DNA from 2 places in the Streptomyces sp. NPDC047315 genome. Region 2 is predicted to be linked to the other one. Evidence: riboswitches for the same ligand, from Rfam matches in the RefSeq annotation. Region 2 holds a riboswitch; the other holds the start of a gene.
The links. A riboswitch is a leader RNA that binds a small molecule or an ion and turns the genes downstream of it on or off. The one in region 2 is predicted to bind S-adenosylmethionine.
Positions count from the first base shown of each region.

Region 1 (7,346 bases), on a different contig from region 2:
ACGTCCGGCCGGTGCGCCCGCTCGCGCAGGAAGTCCGCGTCGGCCCCGAGGCCGTGCACCCCGATCCGGGTGTCCTTCAGCGCGTCGGGGCCCAGCACCTCCGTACAGCACGCGGTGAACGCGTCCGCCCAGCGGTGGGTCAGGAAGCACGTGCGGTCGGCGCCGAGGAGGCCGCGCAACAGCTGTTCGGCGATGTCGTCGGGCAGCAGGCGGAAGTAGTCCACCGGGGCCCAGGGGGTGTGCGAGAAGTGCCCGATGCGCAGGTCGGGCCGGCGCTCCCGGAGCATCCCCGGCACCAGCGCGAGGTGATAGTCCTGCACGAGCACCGCGGCGCCCTCGGCGGCCCGCTCGGCGAGCGCGTCGGCGAAGGCGCGGTTGTACTCCTCGTAGGAGCGCCACTGGCGGCGGAACTCCTCGTCGAACACGGGCTCCAGCGGCGTCTGGTACAGCATGTGGTGGACGAACCACAGCACTGAGTTCGCGATGCCGTTGTACGCGTCGGAATGCACGGCGGGGGAGATGTCGAGCATCAGGACCCCCTCCTCGCCGACCCCGCGCCGCACCGCCTCGCGGTCGCCGTCGCCGAGGGCGGAGCAGACCCAGAGGGAGTCCTCGCGCGCGCCGATCGCGGACAGCCCGGAGACCACCCCGCCGCCGCCGCGCTTGGCGTCCAGGCCGCCGTCGTCGCGCACGGCGTACGACACGGGCCCGCGGTTGGACGCGACCAGGGTCCGGGCGCTGGACGGGTTGGCGGAAGGTTCGGCAGCCATGTGGCAGAACTTAGCCCGCAGCCCCGGTCGGCAAACGCACATACGGTCGAGTGGCGTCTTGTCGCCGGTGGGGTTTCAGCCGGGTGCCCTCCCTGCGGCGGGGCGCGCTCCGGGCCGGGTGCCACCCCTGCGGCGGGGCGGACTCCGGCCGGGTGCTCAGCTTCGGCGGGCCGGCCCCGGGCCCGGGCTACCCCTTCGGCGGGGTGCGTCGGGCCCGGGTCGCCGCGAAGGCCACCGCGCACGCCGCGGCCAGCGCCACCGCCAGTCCGCCCAGCAGCCACAGCCGCGCTCCGGAGAGCGCGGGCGGCGGCGCGGCGCCGGCGACGGCGGCCACGACGAGGACCAGCAGGGCCAGCAGCCCGGTGAGTCGCAGGGCCCGTCGATGTCGGAGCGGTCGGGGCAGCGCGGGCCCCCGCCGCCGGGGTGTCAGCCGTGAGGTCAGCTGCGGTGTCACACGTTGCTCAGTCGCATACACATATAGGATTTTCAGCTATATATCGGCCACTATGCCGCACGACGCGCCGCGTACTCGGCGATCTCCCGCATCGGTGGACGCTCCTCCGTGTCCACGGGGTGCGTCCGGGGTACGAAGCCGTCCTCGCCCCGCTCGAACTGCGTCAGCGCGGGCCGCACCAAGTGTCCGCGGGACAGCCGGAGTTGCGCGGTGCGATAGATCGCCGCCGCCATCCGGCCCAGCGCCTGCCCGTCCTGGTGGCGGTGCTTGCGGGTGCCCACGTCGACCTGCGCGAGGGCGTCGAGCCCCACCGTGTGCAGCGCGTCGACGAGCAGGCCCAGCTCCACTCCGTAACCGACGGGGAAGGGGAGCCGCTCCAGCAGCGAGCGCCTGGCCGCGTACTCGCCGCCCAGCGGCTGGACGAAGCCGGCGAGCTGCGGCCAGTGCAGATTGAGCAGCGGACGCGCCACCAGCTCCGTGACACGACCGCCCTGACCTGCTGTTTCGCCCAACGGTCGGTCGTACATCGCCTTCACGAACTGCACCTGCGGATCGGTCAGCAGCGGGCCGACGATCCCGGAGACGAAGTCCGCGGAGAAGTCCCGCAGATCGGCGTCCACGAAGCAGACGACGTCACCGCGCGTGACCATCAGGGAGCGCCACAGCACCTCGCCCTTGCCCGGCAGGGCGGGGATCCGCGGCAGGATCTCGTCCCGGTGGACCACCCGCGCACCCGCCGCCGCGGCCACCTCGCCCGTACGGTCCGTGGACCCGGAGTCCACCACCACCAACTCGTCGACGAGCGGCACCCGCTCCATCAGCTCCCGGCGGATCACGGCGACGATCTCGCCGACGGTGGCCTCCTCGTCGAGGGCGGGCAGCACCACGCTGACCGTCGTCCCCCGCTTGGCCGCGAGCAGGGCGCCCAGCGGACGGTCCGCCGCCGACCAGGAACGTGTCGCCAGCCACCGCTCCACCTCATCGAGCACGTGCCCCCAACTCCTCCGTCCGTGCGGTCCGCCGCCCAGCCCTCCGGCGCCCGCTGTGACCCATCTCGCGGTTCGGACGACTATCTCAACCGCCCGGACCTTCGGTTACAGTCTTGAACAACGCGGATGGCCATCGCATGTCGGGGTCCCCGCGCCGAACGGCCCCACCGTTGAACGTTCCGATCGCCTCGTTCGATCTGTTCGACCCCGCCGTTCACAATCGAATACCGCTCATCCAGAGGGGCAGAGGGATACGGCCCGTTGAAGCCCCGGCAACCCTCCAGCCGGTCTCCGTCGTGCGGCGCACCATCAGCGCCGCAGCGTCGCGAGGCTCCCGGCTTGGGAAGGTGCCAAATCCGTCTCATGGCGAAACGCGCCATGAGGAAGATGAGGAGAAAGGGCCTCGCCTCCATGGCTGTGCAGACCGCCGCAAGCACCGCAACCACCCCCGACCTCGGCCCCGCCGCAGCGCTCTCCTGTCGCGAGTGCGGCGAGCGCTTCCCGCTCGGCCCGATCTTCGCCTGTGCCGCCTGCTTCGGCCCGCTGGAGATCGCGTACGACCTGCCCGCCGGCGACCCGGAGGAGCTGCGCAAGCGCATCGAGGCCGGCCCCGCCAACATCTGGCGCTACGCACCCCTGCTGCCCGTCCCCGCGGACGTCGCCGACAAGCCGAACGTGAACCCCGGCTTCACCAAGCTCGTCAAGGCCGACCGGCTCGCCGCCGAGCTCGGCGTCACCGGCGGGCTGTACGTCAAGGACGACTCCGGCAACCCGACGCACTCCTTCAAGGACCGCGTGGTCGCCATCGCCGTCGAGGCCGCCCGCGCCTTCGGCTTCACCACCCTCTCCTGCTCCTCCACCGGCAACCTCGCCGGCGCGGTGGGCGCCGCCGCGGCCCGCGCCGGGCTGCGCTCCTGCGTCTTCATCCCGTCCGACCTGGAGCAGGGCAAGGTCGTCATGGCCGCGGTCTACGGCGGCGACCTCGTCGGCATCGAGGGCACCTACGACGACGTGAACCGCTTCTGCTCCGAGCTGATCGGCGACCCGATCGGCGAGGGCTGGGGCTTCGTGAACGTCAACCTCCGCCCGTACTACGCCGAGGGCTCCAAGACCCTGGCGTACGAGATCTGCGAGCAGCTCGGCTGGCGCATCCCGGACCAGATCGTCGTCCCCGTCGCCTCCGGCTCCCAGCTCACCAAGATCGACAAGGGGCTCCAGGAGCTGATCAAGCTGGGCCTGGTCGAGGACCGCCCGTACCGGATCATCGCCGCGCAGGCCGAGGGCTGCTCCCCGGTGTCCGCCGCGTTCAAGGCGGGTCACGACGTCGTGCGGCCGGTCAAGCCCGACACCATCGTGAAGTCGCTCGCCATCGGCAACCCGGCCGACGGGCCCTACGTCCTGGACATCGCCCGGCGCACCGGGGGCGTGGTCGAGGACGTCACCGACGAGCAGGTCGTCGAGGCGATCAAGCTGCTCGCCCGCACGGAGGGGATCTTCGCGGAGACCGCGGGCGGCGTGACCGTCGGCGTCACGAAGAAGTTGCTGGAGTCGGGCGTCCTGGACCCGTCGCTCACCACCGTGGTCCTCAACACCGGCGACGGGCTCAAGACGCTGGACGCGGTCGCCGAGACCACCGGTCCGTCGGCGACGATCCGGCCGAGCCTGGACGCGTTCCGCGCCGCCGGCCTGGCTAGCTGACCCCAGGTCCCGGCAGCCCCGTCCCGGCAGCCCCTCCGTTCCCTACGACCGCCCCGTACCGCCCCGTACCGGCTTCGTACCGGCCCCGAAAGAGGCACCCATGAGCGTCAACGTCCGCATCCCGACCATCCTGCGCACCTACACCGGCGGTCAGGCCGAGGTGCCCGCCGAGGGCGCGACCCTCGCCGAGGTCATCGCCGACCTGGAGAAGAACCACACGGGGATCGCCGCCCGCGTCCTGGACGACCAGGGCAAGCTGCGCCGCTTCGTCAACGTGTACGTCAACGACGACGACGTCCGCTTCGAGCAGGGCCTGGAGACCGCGACGCCGGACGGCGCCGGCATCTCGATCATCCCCGCGGTCGCCGGCGGCTGAGCCCCGGGCTCCGGCCCGGCGCGGGTGATGCCGGCCGGCGCGGCCGGCATCACCCAGAGTCAGCCGCATTACCCGCCGCATTACCCTGAGTCAGCTGCATTGCCCCCTCCGTGAGACATCCGGAGGGGGCAATTCTGCATGGTTGAGCACGCTACAGTTGGGGAACGCCCCTTCGCCGACCGCTCTCGCCCACGTATCGAATTGCGCCCGGGCTCGATAAGAAGCAGCCAATGTGTGGCGTACTTGTGTCGCTTAAGTTCCTTTTGTCCGGCCTGGTTTGCCCCGGAATTGCGGTAATCCAACCTAATTACCCGATCGTAGGTTCCAGGAATTCTCGTCCGATTGACCTGTTGCAGAGGGCAGTTGGGCAGATACATTCAGCCGCGGTCGACGCGTTCCGGCGCACTCCAGTGAGCGGGTAGGGGTCTGACCCGGGTCCGCGAGGTGCGGTCCTGTGCAAGGGCCAGTAATAGGGGAGTTGGGCATGGCTCAGGGCACCGTCAAGTGGTTCAACGCGGAGAAGGGGTACGGCTTCATCGCGGTCGACGGTGGTGCGGACGTATTCGTCCACTACAGCGCGATCCAGATGGACGGCTACCGCACCCTGGAGGAGGGTCAGCGGGTCGAATTCGAGATCTCGCAGGGGCAGAAGGGCCCGCAGGCCGACATGGTGAAGATTTCGGCCTGAGTCCCGCTCCGGCGTACTCACGCACTTGAAGGGCCTCGCACCCCGGTTGGGGTGCGAGGCCCTTCTGTGTGCTGCCCGGCCCGCTTCTTGCGCGCACCCGGCCTGCGTTTGCCCGACCTGCCGGATCGTCCCCTGGGTGCCCCGTCGGGTATCCCGCGGTGTTCCTCGGCCGGCCCCGCGTCCCGCGCTCCTTCCAGCGCGGCCGGTTCCCTCCGTCGCGGGGGTCGGGGGAGGGTCGGACGCTTGCACTCTCGGGTGGCGAGTGCTAATCATTGGCGTTAGCACTCTCCGGGTGAGAGTGACAACGAAGGGCCGGGTCGGTGAGGCCCGCTCGCCGTGTGGCGCATGGAGCCACTGGTGCGGGCAGGCCGTCCGTCGCGGGCGCCAGCGCGGTCCGTAGAGCTTCCCACCCAGTCCGTGGAGGACACTTCACATGGCAAAGATCATCGCGTTCGACGAGGAGGCACGGCGCGGTCTCGAGCGCGGGATGAACCAGCTCGCTGACGCCGTCAAGGTCACCCTTGGCCCCAAGGGTCGCAACGTCGTCCTTGAGAAGAAGTGGGGCGCCCCCACGATCACCAACGATGGCGTGTCCATCGCCAAGGAGATCGAGCTCGAGGACCCGTACGAGAAGATCGGCGCCGAGCTGGTCAAGGAAGTCGCCAAGAAGACGGACGACGTCGCCGGCGACGGTACGACCACCGCCACGGTTCTGGCCCAGGCCCTGGTCCGCGAGGGGCTGCGCAACGTCGCGGCCGGCGCCAACCCGATGGCCCTCAAGCGCGGCATCGAGAAGGCCGTCGAGGCCGTCTCCGCCGCCCTGCTTGAGCAGGCCAAGGACGTGGAGACCAAGGAGCAGATCGCCTCCACCGCCTCCATCTCCGCCGCCGACACCCAGATCGGCGAGCTGATCGCCGAGGCCATGGACAAGGTCGGCAAGGAAGGCGTCATCACGGTCGAGGAGTCCCAGACCTTCGGTCTGGAGCTGGAGCTCACCGAGGGCATGCGCTTCGACAAGGGCTACATCTCGGCGTACTTCGCGACCGACATGGAGCGCATGGAGGCCGTCCTCGACGACCCCTACATCCTCGTCGTCAACTCCAAGATCTCCTCGGTCAAGGACCTGCTCCCGCTCCTGGAGAAGGTCATGCAGTCCGGCAAGGCGCTGCTGATCATCGCCGAGGACGTCGAGGCCGAGGCCCTGTCCACGCTGATCGTCAACAAGATCCGCGGCACCTTCAAGTCCGTCGCCGTCAAGGCTCCGGGCTTCGGCGACCGCCGCAAGGCGATGCTGAACGACATCGCCATCCTCACCGGCGGCACGGTCATCTCCGAGGAGGTCGGCCTCAAGCTGGAGAACGCGGGCCTCGACCTGCTCGGTCGCGCCCGCAAGGTCGTCATCACCAAGGACGAGACGACCATCGTCGACGGCGCCGGTGACAGCGACCAGGTCGCCGGTCGGGTCAACCAGATCCGCGCCGAGATCGAGAACTCCGACTCGGACTACGACCGCGAGAAGCTCCAGGAGCGCCTCGCGAAGCTGGCCGGCGGCGTGGCCGTCATCAAGGCCGGCGCCGCGACCGAGGTGGAGCTCAAGGAGCGCAAGCACCGCATCGAGGACGCCGTTCGCAACGCGAAGGCCGCAGTCGAGGAGGGCATCGTCGCCGGTGGTGGCGTTGCGCTGCTGCAGGCGTCCGCCGTCTTCGACAAGCTGGAGCTCGACGGCGACGAGGCCACCGGTGCCAACGCCGTCAAGCTGGCCCTGGAGGCCCCGCTCAAGCAGATCGCCGTCAACGGCGGTCTTGAGGGCGGCGTCGTGGTCGAGAAGGTGCGCAACCTGACCCCGGGTCACGGTCTGAACGCCGCGACCGGCGAGTACGTCGACATGATCGCCGAGGGCATCCTCGACCCGGCGAAGGTCACGCGTTCCGCGCTGCAGAACGCCGCGTCGATCGCCGCGCTGTTCCTGACCACCGAGGCCGTCATCGCCGACAAGCCGGAGAAGGCCGCTGCGGCTGCTCCGGGCGGCATGCCGGGCGGTGACATGGACTTCTGATCCCGGGGGAAGCATCTCCAGGATCGGCAGGGCCGGTTACGTACGAAGGGCGGCACCCCACTCCCAGGGGGTGCCGCCCTTCGGCGTGCCCGGCCTTTTCGCGTGCCTGGTCTTTCCGCCCGCTCGACGTTTCCGCGTGCTTGGCGTTTCCGTATCCCCTGGTCCTTCGCCCTCCCGGTGCTTCGCTTCCCGTCGCTTCGCTCACGGCCCTTTGATGACCCGGAGTCGGCCCCTGACGCGGACCCCGAGTCGAGCCCGAGTCGAGCCCTGAGGTCGGCCCTTATTCGCCCCTGAGTCGTATGAAATTGCAGGGGC
Region 1 is NZ_JBEYTZ010000010.1:159,866-167,211, forward strand. Features, by position in the region: gene ABZ842_RS14310 (trehalose-6-phosphate synthase) at 1-770, opposite strand, end outside; gene ABZ842_RS14315 (hypothetical protein) at 958-1,224, opposite strand; gene ABZ842_RS14320 (glucosyl-3-phosphoglycerate synthase) at 1,275-2,213, opposite strand; SAM riboswitch class I at 2,442-2,607, shown strand; gene thrC (threonine synthase) at 2,625-3,911, shown strand; gene ABZ842_RS14330 (MoaD/ThiS family protein) at 4,012-4,287, shown strand; gene ABZ842_RS14335 (cold-shock protein) at 4,772-4,975, shown strand; gene groL (chaperonin GroEL) at 5,409-7,031, shown strand.
Region 1: it holds a riboswitch for S-adenosylmethionine, as region 2 does, so the genes downstream of both, thrC (threonine synthase) here and ABZ842_RS28195 (aminotransferase class V-fold PLP-dependent enzyme) in region 2, are expected to answer to the same signal.

Region 2 (7,346 bases):
GGGCGCCGGTCCGATCACGCCGACCGAGAAGCAGTACAGCCCCACTGGCGCGGACGTCGCCAAGGGCGGCGACCTCTTCCGTAACAACTGTGCCCAGTGCCACAACTTCTCGGGCAAGGGCGGCGCGCTGACGGAGGGCAAGTACGCCCCGACCCTTGAGGGCGTCAGTGCCAAGCACATCTACGAGGCCATGCAGACCGGCCCGCAGAACATGCCCTCCTTCCCCGACGGGATCATGCCCGAGCAGGAGAAGCGCGACATCATCGCGTACGTCCGGGAGATGAACGACAGCCAGGCCGAAAGCCCGGGCGGTCTCTCCCTCGGCGCTCTCGGCCCCGTCACTGAGGGTCTCTTCGCCTGGGTCTTCGGGCTCGGCGCGCTGATCGCAGTTGCCGTCTGGGTCGCGGCCCACACCGCTAAGGCCAAGAAGTCATGAGTAGCCAAGACATTCCAGAAGAGAACCTGCCGTCGGAGCAGGGCGCCGCGCACGACGCGGCCGGTCACGGCTCGGCCGTGACCCCCCACGGGAACGACCCGTTCGCCGACCCGGGACTGCCGGCGCACAAGCCGCGCATCCAGGACATCGACGAGCGCGCCGCCAAGCGGTCCGAGCGCACCGTGGCGTTCTTGTTCACGCTGTCGATGCTGGCGACGGTGGGCTTCATCGCCTGCTACGTCATCTTCCCGATCGACAAGATCGTCTACATTTGGCCGTTCGGGCACATCAGCGCACTGAACTTCTCGCTCGGACTGACGCTCGGCGTCGCCCTCTTCTGCATCGGCGCGGGCGCGGTCCACTGGGCCCGCACCCTGATGTCCGACGTCGAGGTGGCCGACGACCGTCACCCGATCGAGGCGTCCCCCGAGGTCAAGGCCCAGGTCATGGCCGACTGGCGGGCGGGCAACGAGGAGTCCGGCTTCGGCCGCCGCAAGCTGATCCGCAACACGATGTTCGGTGCGATGGCGCTGGTGCCGCTCTCCGGCGTGGTGCTGCTGCGCGACCTCGGTCCGCTGCCGGAGAAGAAGCTCCGCAGCACCCTGTGGGCCAAGGGCAAGCAGCTCATCAACATGAACACCAACGAGCCGCTGCGTCCCGAGGACATCACGGTCGGCTCGCTGGTCTTCGCCAGCCCCGAGGGCCTCGACCCGCACGCGCACGACTGGCAGATCCAGATGGGCAAGGCCGCGCTGATGCTCGTCCGGATCAAGCCGGAGGACATCAAGGACAAGCGCGAGCTGGACTGGTCGCACGAGGGCATCGTGGCCTTCTCCAAGGTCTGCACCCACGTCGGCTGCCCGATCAGCCTCTACGAGCAGCAGACGCACCACGTGCTGTGCCCGTGTCACCAATCCACCTTCGACCTCTCCGACGGCGCCCGGGTCATCTTCGGCCCCGCGGGACACCCGCTTCCGCAGCTGCGGATCGGTGTCAACGCCGAGGGCAACCTCGAAGCGCTGGGCGACTTCGAAGAGCCCGTCGGTGCGTCCTTCTGGGAGCGCGGATGAGTACTACGACCGAGAACAAGCAGTCCGCGGAGCAGCGGAAGGCACCCGCGGGCGAGCGGGTCGCCGACTGGGCGGACGGCCGGCTGGGGATCTACTCCCTCGCCAAGGCCAACATGCGCAAGATCTTCCCGGACCACTGGTCCTTCATGCTCGGTGAGATCTGCCTCTACAGCTTCATCATCATCATCCTCACGGGTGTGTACCTGACGCTGTTCTTCAACCCCTCGATGAACGAGGTCGTCTACAACGGCAGCTACGTGCCCATGCAGGGCATCAAGGTGTCGGAGGCGTTCGCCTCGACGATGGACATCAGCTTCGACGTCCGCGGCGGTCTGCTGATCCGGCAGATCCACCACTGGGCCGCGCTGATCTTCGTCGCGGCGATGATGGTGCACATGATGCGCGTCTTCTTCACGGGCGCGTTCCGCAAGCCGCGCGAGGTCAACTGGCTGTTCGGCTTCCTGCTGCTCGTCCTGGGCATGTTCACCGGCTTCACCGGCTACTCCCTCCCGGACGACCTGATCTCCGGCACCGGTGTCCGCTTCATGCAGGGCGCGATCCTGTCCGTGCCGATCGTCGGCACGTACATCTCGATGTTCCTGTTCGGCGGCGAGTTCCCCGGCCACGACTTCGTGCCGCGGTTCTACTCGATCCACATCCTGCTGCTGCCCGGCATCATGATGGCGCTGCTGGTGGGCCACCTGATCCTCGTCGTTTACCACAAGCACACGCAGTACGCGGGTCCCGGCCGCACCAACAAGAACGTCGTCGGCATGCCGCTGCTGCCGGTCTACATGGCCAAGGCCGGAGGCTTCTTCTTCCTGGTCTTCGGCGTCATCGCGGTGGTCGCGGCGATCGCGACGCTCAACCCGGTCTGGTCGGTCGGTCCCTACCGCGTCGACCAGGTCTCCACGGGTGCGCAACCAGACTGGTACATGGGCTTCGCCGAGGGTCTGATCCGAGTGATGCCTGGCTGGGAGATCAACGCGTGGGGCCACACCCTGGCCCTGGGCGTCTTCATCCCGTTGGCGATCTTCCCGCTGGTGCTGGGCGCGATCGCGGTCTACCCGTTCATCGAGTCCTGGGTCACCGGCGACAAGCGCGAGCACCACATCCTGGACCGCCCGCGCAACGCCCCGACCCGCACCGCCTTCGGCGTCGCCTGGCTGTTCGCGTACTTCATCATGCTGGTGGGCGGTGGCAACGACATCTTCGCCACCCACTTCCACCTGTCGATCAACTCGATCACCTGGTTCGTCCGGATCTTCTTCTTCGTCGGTCCGGTGCTGGCCTTCATCATCACCAAGCGCATCTGCCTGGGCCTGCAGCGCCGGGACCGCGAGAAGGTGCTGCACGGACGCGAGTCCGGCATCATCAAGCGGCTGCCGCACGGTGAGTTCATCGAGGTCCACGAGCCGCTCAGCCAGGCGGACCTGCACACCCTCACCGCGCACGAGCAGCACCAGCCGCTCGAAGTCGGCCCCGAGGTCGACGAGAACGGCGTGCGCCGCAAGATCTCGCGGACGCAGAAGCTGCGCGCGAAGCTCAGCAAGGGCTACTACGGCGAGGGGAACCAGATCCCCAAGGCGACGCGCGAGGAGTACGAGGAGATCGCCGCGGCCCACGGTCACGGGCACGGCGAGCACGAGGAGGTCACCAGCGGCAAGCACTGACCGCTGAACCACCGTCGCCACGGTGAGAGCCCCGTCCACTGCCTGGACGGGGCTCTTCGCCGTTCCCGGGCCTGGATAGGCTGGATGGCGTACCTTCCCTTTCGTACCGCGATCGTTTTCGCATCGATCCCCTTTCCCCTTCGTCTGGACCCCAGGAGCGGACCATGAACGTTGTGACCCCGGCAGGCGGCGACAGCGTGGCGGCCCACTCCTGGCCGACCGTGCTGAACTCGCTGCTGAACAACGACGACCAGGGCGCGGACGCGACGGCCTGGGCGATGGACCGGATCCTCAGCGGCGAGGCGTCCGACGCGCAGATCGCGGGCTTCGCGGTCGCGCTGCGGGCGAAGGGGGAGACCGTGGAGGAGATCTCCGGTCTCGTGTCGACGATGTACGAGCACGCCAACCTCATCGAGGTGCCCGGGCCCAGCGTGGACATCGTCGGCACCGGCGGCGACGGCGCGAAGACGGTGAACATCTCCACCATGGCGTCGATCGTGGTCGCCGGCACCGGCGCGAAGGTCGTCAAGCACGGCAACCGCGCCGCGTCCAGCGCCTCCGGCGCCTCCGACGTGCTGGAGAAGCTCGGGGTGAACCTGGAGCTGTCCCCGCAGCGGGTGGCCGAGGTCGCCGAGGAGGCGGGCATCACGTTCTGCTTCGCGATCAAGTTCCACCCGGCGCTGCGGCACGTGGCGGTGGCCCGCCGTGAGCTGGGAATCCGTACGATCTTCAACTTCTTGGGTCCGCTGACGAACCCGGCGCGGGTGAAGGCGCAGGCCACCGGGGTGGCCGATGCGCGGATGGCGCCGATCATGGCGGGGGTGCTCGCCCGGCGCGGCTCGTCGGCGCTGGTCTTCCGCGGGGACGACGGGCTGGACGAGCTGACGACGACGTCCACGTCCCGGGTGTGGATCGTGCGGGACGGCACGGTCCGCGAGGAGCACTTCGACCCGCGGGACGTGGGCATCGACGTGGTGCCGGTGTCGGAGCTGCGGGGCGCTGACGCGTCGTACAACGCGGAGGTGGCGCACCGCGTGCTGTCGGGCGAGCGCGGCCCGGTGCGGGACGCGGTGCTGCTGAACGCGGCGGCGGCGCTGGTGGCGCTGGAGCCGGGGGAGGCGTCGCTGCGGGAGCAGATCGCGGCGGGTATGGAGCGGGCGGCGGAGGCGGTGGACTCGGGCGCGGCGTCCGCCACCCTCGCGCGCTGGGTCCGCGCCACGAACGCGTCCTAGCGCACGCGCTCGCCTTGCGCCTTGGCGCCCTTGCGCCGTGCCGGCTGCGCTGTGATGGCGTCTGCGGCCCATCTGTGGCTTGTCGCGCAGTTCCGCCCCCCATGCTCAGAGGGTACGGGGGGTACCCCCAGCGCCCCTGATCGTGCTCGGCCCGCAGGTGACTGACGGGCTGAGCGAAACAGGGGCGCGGGGAACTGCGCGACAAGCCCACGACGGCATGTAGACGCCATGAACACCCGTGCGCAACGGCGCTGACGCGGCGTTTCTCGGTGCGGCTCGGTGGGGGCCGGCCATGCCGGTCGCGCGCGGCAGTGTGTCCGGGATGCGGACGTGGTTGCGTGGGGGCGGGGCGTCGCATACGGTTTGCGCAGGTCATGAGTGACAGCGACTACGGCCCCGGCCCGCTGTCCGGCAACCCTCCGTCCGTGGCGGGGTGCCCCGGGTGAAGACCAGGTCGTGGGCAGCGAGGTCCGCGGCAAGCGCGGACCCCTGCGAACCCTGGGGTCCTGGTCCTCAAGGGAGCAGCCTCGTGAGCAAGCGAATGCGATAGGGCCTCGTAGCCCCTTCTTCATCACCCCTCCGCCGCACCGCGCCGTCAGCGCCCAGCGCCCAGCACGCACGCGCGTTCCCGCGGAGTCCGTCCTGAAGTCTTTCCATTCCGCTGTGCCCCACCGGGAGATTCCGCCATGTCCGCATGCCCGAACACCGCCGCCACCGCCATCGCCACCGACCGCGTCATCCTCCCCGTTCTCGGCCGGGACGTCACCGTGCCGCTGGTGACCGGCGGGGAGGTCACGTACGCGGCGCTGGACTACGCGGCGAGCGCCCCCGCGCTCCAGCGGGTGTGGGACGACGTCGCCGCGTACGCCCCGTACTACGGCAGCGTCCACCGCGGGGCCGGCTACCTCTCCCAGCTCTCCACCGACCTCTTCGAGAACAGCCGGCGCACCGTCGCCGAGTTCCTGGACTGCCGCGAGGGCGACCAGGTCGTGTTCACCCGCTCCACCACCGACTCGCTCAACCTCCTCGCCGCCGTGCTGCCCGCCGACTGCGAGGTGTTCGTCTTCGAGACGGAGCACCACGCCTCCCTGCTGCCCTGGCAGGAGGCGCGGGTGACGTACCTGAACGCGCCGCGCACCCCGCAGCAGGCGGTCAGCACCCTGGAGCGCGCGCTCGCCGACCGCGACCCGTACGGGCCGGCGCTGGTCTGCGTGACCGGTGCGTCGAACGTGACCGGTGAGCTGTGGCCGGTGAAGGAGCTCGCCGCCGCGGCCCACGCGCACGGCGCCCGCATCGTGCTGGACGCGGCCCAACTCGCCCCGCACCACCCGGTGTCCGTGCGCGAGCTGGACGTCGACTGGGTCGCCTTCTCGGGCCACAAGCTGTACGCCCCGTTCGGCTCCGGGGTGCTCGCGGGCCGCGCGGACTGGCTCCAGGAGGCGGAGCCGTACCTCGCCGGCGGCGGCGCCTCGCGCAAGGTCGCCCGCCGCGCGGACGGCGGCGTGGACGTCGAGTGGCACACCACCGCCGCCCGGCACGAGGCCGGCTCGCCGAACGTCATCGGGGTGTACGCGATCGCCGCCGCGTGCCGCGCGCTCACCGAAGCCGGCTTCGACTCCCTCGTCGCCCGGGAACAGGAGTTGGTGGCGCGGGTGCGCGCGGGGCTCGCCGAGGTGCCGCAGGTGAAGGTGTTGTCCCTGTTCGGCGACGACGCGCCCCGGGTCGGCGTGATCTCCTTCGTCGTCGAGGGGTGGAACAGCTCCCACTTCGCCGCCGCGCTCTCCGCCGAGTACGGCATCGGGGTCCGCGACGGACTGTTCTGCGCCCACCCCCTGGTGCGCACCCTGCTCGGCAGCGACCCCGAGGAGCCGGGCGAGTGCGGCGCCCCCGAGGCCGAGCCGGGCGAGCGGTCGCTGAACGCGATCCGGGTCAGCTTCGGCGCCGGTACGCCCGACGAGCACCTGGAGCGCTTCGTACGGGCCGTCCGGGAGCTGGTCACCGACGGCGCCCGGTGGAACTACCGCACCGAGGACGGCCGTTGCGTCCCCGACCCGACCGCGGGCCCCGCAGCCGCGCCGACCGGCTGACGCTCCGGCAGCCGCGTACCGAGCAGCACCATCCGCAGCGCCCGCTCGGTCGCGTCCGCCAGGAACTCCCCGCCGCGCCCCAGCGCTTCGCTCAGCGAGACGGGCGCGGGCAGGATCGAGCTGTACGCGTCCACGCCCGCCGACCGCACCTGGTGCGCGCCCTCCCCGATCGTGCCGGCGAGGGCGAGCACGGGGCGGCCGTACCGCTTGGCCCGCCGGGCGACCTCGGCGGGCACCTTGCCGCGCGGGGTCTGGTGGTCCAGCGCGCCCTCCGCGGTGAGCACCAGGTCCGCCCGGGCCAGCCGGGCGTCCAGGTCGAGCTGGTCGAGCAGGACCTCGAACCGGGGCAGCAGATGGGCGCCGAGGGCGGCGAGCCCCGCGCCGAGCCCGCCGGACGCGCCCGTGCCGGGGCCGCCGTACAGGTCGCCGCGGACCTTCAGGTCGCGGGTGAGGACGTCCGCCCAGTGCTCCAGGGCGGCGGAGAGCTCTTCGACCTGCTCAGGGGTGGCGCCCTTCTGCGGGCCGAAGACCCGGGCCACCCCGCGCTCCCCGCACAGCACGTTGAACGGGTTGCAGGCGACGCGGATGTCGGTACGGCCCAGCCTGGGGTCCAGCCCGCTGGTGTCGATGCGGTCCAGCTCCAGCAGGTGCCGGCCGCCGTGCGGCAGTTCCCGGCCGTCCGCGTCCAACAGCCGGGCGCCGAGCGCCTGGAGCGCACCGGCGCCGCCGTCCGACGTCCCGGAGTCGCCGCAGCCGACGAGGATCTCGCGGGCGCCGGAGTCCAGGGCGGAGCGGATCAGCTGCCCGACGCCGTACGTCGTGGTGACGCCCGGGTCGCGCAGGTCCCG
Region 2 is NZ_JBEYTZ010000027.1:95,668-103,013, reverse strand. Features, by position in the region: gene ABZ842_RS28215 (c-type cytochrome) at 1-436, shown strand, start outside; gene ABZ842_RS28210 (Rieske 2Fe-2S domain-containing protein) at 433-1,506, shown strand; gene ABZ842_RS28205 (cytochrome bc complex cytochrome b subunit) at 1,503-3,179, shown strand; gene trpD (anthranilate phosphoribosyltransferase) at 3,344-4,411, shown strand; SAM riboswitch class IV at 4,782-4,899, shown strand; gene ABZ842_RS28195 (aminotransferase class V-fold PLP-dependent enzyme) at 5,098-6,498, shown strand; gene ABZ842_RS28190 (glycerate kinase) at 6,429-7,346, opposite strand, start outside.